One region of the Paenibacillus sp. FSL W7-1332 genome, then DNA from elsewhere that is predicted to be linked to it. Evidence: riboswitches for the same ligand, from Rfam matches in the RefSeq annotation. Region 1 holds a riboswitch; the other holds the start of a gene.

The links. Region 1 has a riboswitch for thiamine pyrophosphate ahead of tenA (thiaminase II). Riboswitches for the same ligand answer to the same signal wherever they lie in the genome.
Region 2: linked by a shared signal. The riboswitch ahead of MKX98_RS03135 (ABC transporter substrate-binding protein) and the one ahead of tenA (thiaminase II) in region 1 are both predicted to bind thiamine pyrophosphate.

The regions. Positions count from the first base shown of each region.
Region 1 is NZ_CP150209.1:1,420,380-1,422,584, forward strand. It holds gene MKX98_RS06135 (VOC family protein) at 1-460, opposite strand, end outside; TPP riboswitch at 723-826, shown strand; gene tenA (thiaminase II) at 966-1,652, shown strand; gene thiM (hydroxyethylthiazole kinase) at 1,705-2,205, shown strand, end outside.
Region 2 is NZ_CP150209.1:735,392-737,596, forward strand. It holds gene MKX98_RS03135 (ABC transporter substrate-binding protein) at 32-1,063, opposite strand; TPP riboswitch at 1,178-1,289, opposite strand; gene MKX98_RS03140 (VOC family protein) at 1,461-1,844, opposite strand; gene MKX98_RS03145 (GGDEF domain-containing protein) at 2,077-2,205, shown strand, end outside.

The DNA of each region.
Region 1 (2,205 bases):
TCATTGCTTTCATGTAATCCGGGTCTTGGGCGCGTTGTTCCATCTCCTCGGGCGTCAGGTCCTCCATTCGCGTCTGAATCCACCATAAGTTGCCGAACGGGTCCCGTACCCGTCCCACCCGGTCGCCGAAGAACAAACTCGTTGGCTCCGTCACCGAGACGGCTCCTGCGGTGAGCGCTTGCTGGTAAGCAGCATCGCAATCCTCAACATATAAGCGGAGGTACGCCGGGCTATCCGGCCATTCCGGCTTCGCGTCAAACATCATGACGACGGCATCCCCGATTCGCACCTCGGCATGGCCGATGACACCATCGCCAACATAGACGCGGGCTAACTCTTCGGCTTGAAAAGCCTGCTCCAGGAATTCAATCAGCGCTGCGGAGTTTCTTGAGATAATCCATGGTGTCACGGAGGTGTAGCCATCCGGAATGGGGTTAACCGCTTTTGATGGGTTCGTCATAAAAAAACTCGCTCCTTTAAACTTCATTTTTTTGAATAACGTTTATGTACTCATTATGTAGGGGAATACATGACAACCAAGTGTCAGTGTTTCTGAAACAAGTGCCGGTTAGCCGGCGTTTTTTATTCGCGAAAGACCTCTGCCACCGTACAACATCATGATCCACCGATCACGGAAGATTTCGCTCGTGGGGTTCTGTCCGCGAACCGTTAACGTTTGACAGCATCTACAAACCTATGTACAGTATTAGACAAAAGAATAGGAAGTCCACTAGGGGAGCCGTTAGCGGCTGAGACAAGAGCGTATCTTGGACCCTTTGAACCTGATCTAGTTCGTACTAGCGTAGGAAAGTGGAGCCTTCGTATATAAGGTCTTGGTGCGTTTTTGGCGCACTCGGGCTTGTTGACGAAGCCGCTCCAGTTTTCGGGGCGGCTTTTTAGCGTTGCCTGGAAAGTCGTGTCTTATGGACTTCCTGCTCTTCAATATGTTGGAGGTGGGGACAAAAATGAGTTTTACGCAAGAGCTCCGTCAGCAGGCGGGAGGCATTTTTCAAGCAATCTTCGATCATCCCTTTGTAAAAGGCATTGCCGAGGGAAAACTGGCGCGGGAACAACTGATCCACTATGTGAAGCAGGATTTTGAGTATTTGAACGCCTACATGCGAATTTACGGCATCGCCATATCCAAATCGACCAGCCGGGAAGAGATCGCGACCTTTAACGAACAAATCTCATTCATCCTGCATAGCGAGGTGCATCCGCATCAGAATTTTTGCGCAGCCGCCGGGGTGACTTACGAAGAGCTTCAAGGCTATCCGCTGGCTCCGTCCGCTCATCACTATATCCGTCATATGCTTACAGTGGCGCATGAGGGCAGTCTGGGCGAGATTATGGCCGTACTGCTGCCTTGCCCGTGGACCTACCTGGAGATTGGCCGCAAGCTGCTGGATGAAGTGAAGCCGGATGAATCCCATCCGTTCTACGACTGGATTTATTTCTACGGCAACCGGGGGGAAGACGCGACAGCCAAGTTCTGCAGCCGTGTCGATGAATGGGCGGAGCGTGCGACGGCAGCCGAGCGAGAACGGATGAAGGAGCATTTTATGCTGAGCTGCCAGCTGGAGTATATGTTTTGGGATATGGCTTATAAGCAGGAGGAATGGCCGGTGCCGCTGCAGGCTGCGGTGCTGTAAGGAGACCTAACTAGCTCATAAATTCCAATATAGCGAAGAGAGGCTGATTCATATGCATACATGGGAAAATGAAGTTTCGGCGCTTTTAACAAAGGTACGGCAGACGAGCCCCCTCGTTCACAACATGACGAACGTGGTGGTTACGAATTTTACGGCTAACGGCTTGTACGCGCTGGGCGCGTCGCCGGTCATGGCTTACGCGCCGGAGGAAGTGGCGGATATGGCCGCCATCGCAGGCGCGCTCGTATTGAACATCGGCACGCTGAACCGCGAGCTTGTGGATGCGATGATCATAGCCGGACAATCGGCGAACGCACACGGCGTGCCGGTCCTGCTGGACCCGGTCGGTGCGGGAGCGACCCGTTTTCGGACGGAGTCGGCACTGCGGATTCTAAGCGAAGTGAAGGTATCGCTCGTGCGCGGGAATGCGGCTGAAGTCGCTCACCTTGTCGGGGAGGCCCGCGAGATCAAAGGCGTAGACGCTGGCAACAGCACGGGCAGTGATCATGCCGAGCTGGCCGTGCGGGCTGCGCGCGAAGTAGGCACGATCGTG
Region 2 (2,205 bases), 680 kb from region 1:
CCGACTTTCTTCTTTTTAAATAAAAATAGCCTTATGGCTGCTCCGGTAAAAAATCATTGGTGAATGCGCGGTCCGCGTCAAGTTCCTTCTCCAGCAGCTTACGCTCAAACATCCAGTCTGCATATCCCGACCATACTTCGGCTTTCTGTTCGCCCCAGCGGGATGCATCATCCTGATAACGGGGGCTCAACCATTTCTGGCTGGCGAGAACCAGTTCGGCATCCAGGTCAGGAACCGCCTTCGTAAGCAGAGCTGCGGCATCTTCAGGATGTTGAATCGCATAGTCGTATCCTTTTGAAGTCGCCCGCATGAACGCTTTGATAAGCTCGGGGTCCTCCTGGATCAGCTTCTCGTTCGTCACGATCACTGGTGTGTAATAATCAAGCTGCTCGGAGTAGTCCTTCACATAAATCATGTCAAGCGGTTCATTGCGAAGCTCGGCTTCAATCCCCGTCCAAGCATAGAAGATCCAGGCAAAATCAATGTCGCGTTTGACGGCCGTAAAATAATCGGCATCGCCCATATTGACCATATTCACCTTGCTGACATCGGCGCCATCGATCTCCATGATGGATTTCATGACGGCCTCCTCCACAGGCGAGCCCCAGCCGCCATAGGATTTTCCTTCAAAATCGCCTGCCTTCACGATGCCTTTGTCCTTGGGGGCGGCAAAGCCGGACGTATTATGCTGAATGATCGCTGCAATGGAAACGAGCGGCAAGCCTTGGGTTCTGGCCAGCGTTACGCCTTCCTGATAACTGATGCCAAACGGCACGTTTCCGGATGCGACCAGCGTATCCGTTCCGCCTGCTCCCGGCTGGACGATCTGGACATTAAGCCCTTCTTCCTCATAATACCCAAGCTCCTTCGCTGCATACAGGCCGGTGTGATTCGTATTGGCGGACCAATCGAGCATCAGCTGCACGTCACGGAGTTTCCCGGAAGTCTGACTGCCTTCACCTTCGGCACCTGTCTTTTTGTTCTGTCCGTTTGTACCGCATCCGGATGCGACCATCAGCAGGACGCAAGCGAGAAGCAGCGGAATCCATCTTCCCTTCTTCATCGTTTCTTCTCTCCTTTAAGTTCTCTTTCTATTACCTCGCAACTCCACAAAAAAAACGCCCTGATGATATCAGGACGCATGACGGCGTAAGTGTATACCACGGCAAATAAATAGCTGCCGCAAACATGGGCTTCCTACGCTGGCATTACCCAGATCAGGTGTAAGGGTCAGTATCATATCGGATACACTCTCAGCCGGCTATATCCCAGCTCCCCCGGTATTTATGAAGTTTTGATCATTACATCCGCTATTATAGTCCTAACACACCAGACCTGTCTAGTTCGAAGGAGCGCGAACGAGGCAGGTCTTTGCTCAGAACACTTGCCATGGGAAGGATTAATTAATCCTATGAACCTTTCACGGAATAAAGGATTTGAATAAGGCTTCTATATTGAGGTTAGCGCTGGAAGAACTCAATCCATTCCCCTTCGGGACCATGCACGAAGAAATAACGGAAACCATTCGGGAGCGTCACGATCTCCTCGTCCAAGTGAGGAACGTCAAGTCCTTGAACCCGGGCATATTCCTCTTCAATGTTATCCGTGCTGACTGCAAAATGATGAACGGTGCCCTCCGCTGGCAGCGTGTCGCTGTATCCCTGAATAAGCTCGACTTCCGTCTCGTTGCTGCCGTTAAATCCGAGGAACGCCAGCTGGATGACGCCATTCGTATGGGTCAGGCGATCCTTTAGTTCTAGTCCGACTACGGATGTATAGAAGGCGATTGTAGCTTCTAGGTCCCGGACAACAATACCAACATGATCTAATCGTTTCTGTGACATGGTTCAACACCCTTTCCGATCCATATGAGATATGACTGAAATATTATCACATAATCCCTATACGTCAAGTGGGAGTTGTGTTCATGCAGGGCTGATACAGATGATTTTTCTTTCATTTCCTCATCTTTACTTTTGGGTGGGTAAAAAGTATCATGAGAAATAGAAAGATTAATTCAAAAGACCTAACATATGAAAGTGATCCAGCTTACCCTTTGGCCGAGGAGGAATGCTTATGAGTCCAACTCCAGCAGATCATCTGTGGATTCGACTCGCCATGATATATGCATTCATTCAGATCATGATTGCTCTGTGGATGCCTGAGGCTTTATCGCTTCAGCGTGTTCTAGTCATTATTCCTCCT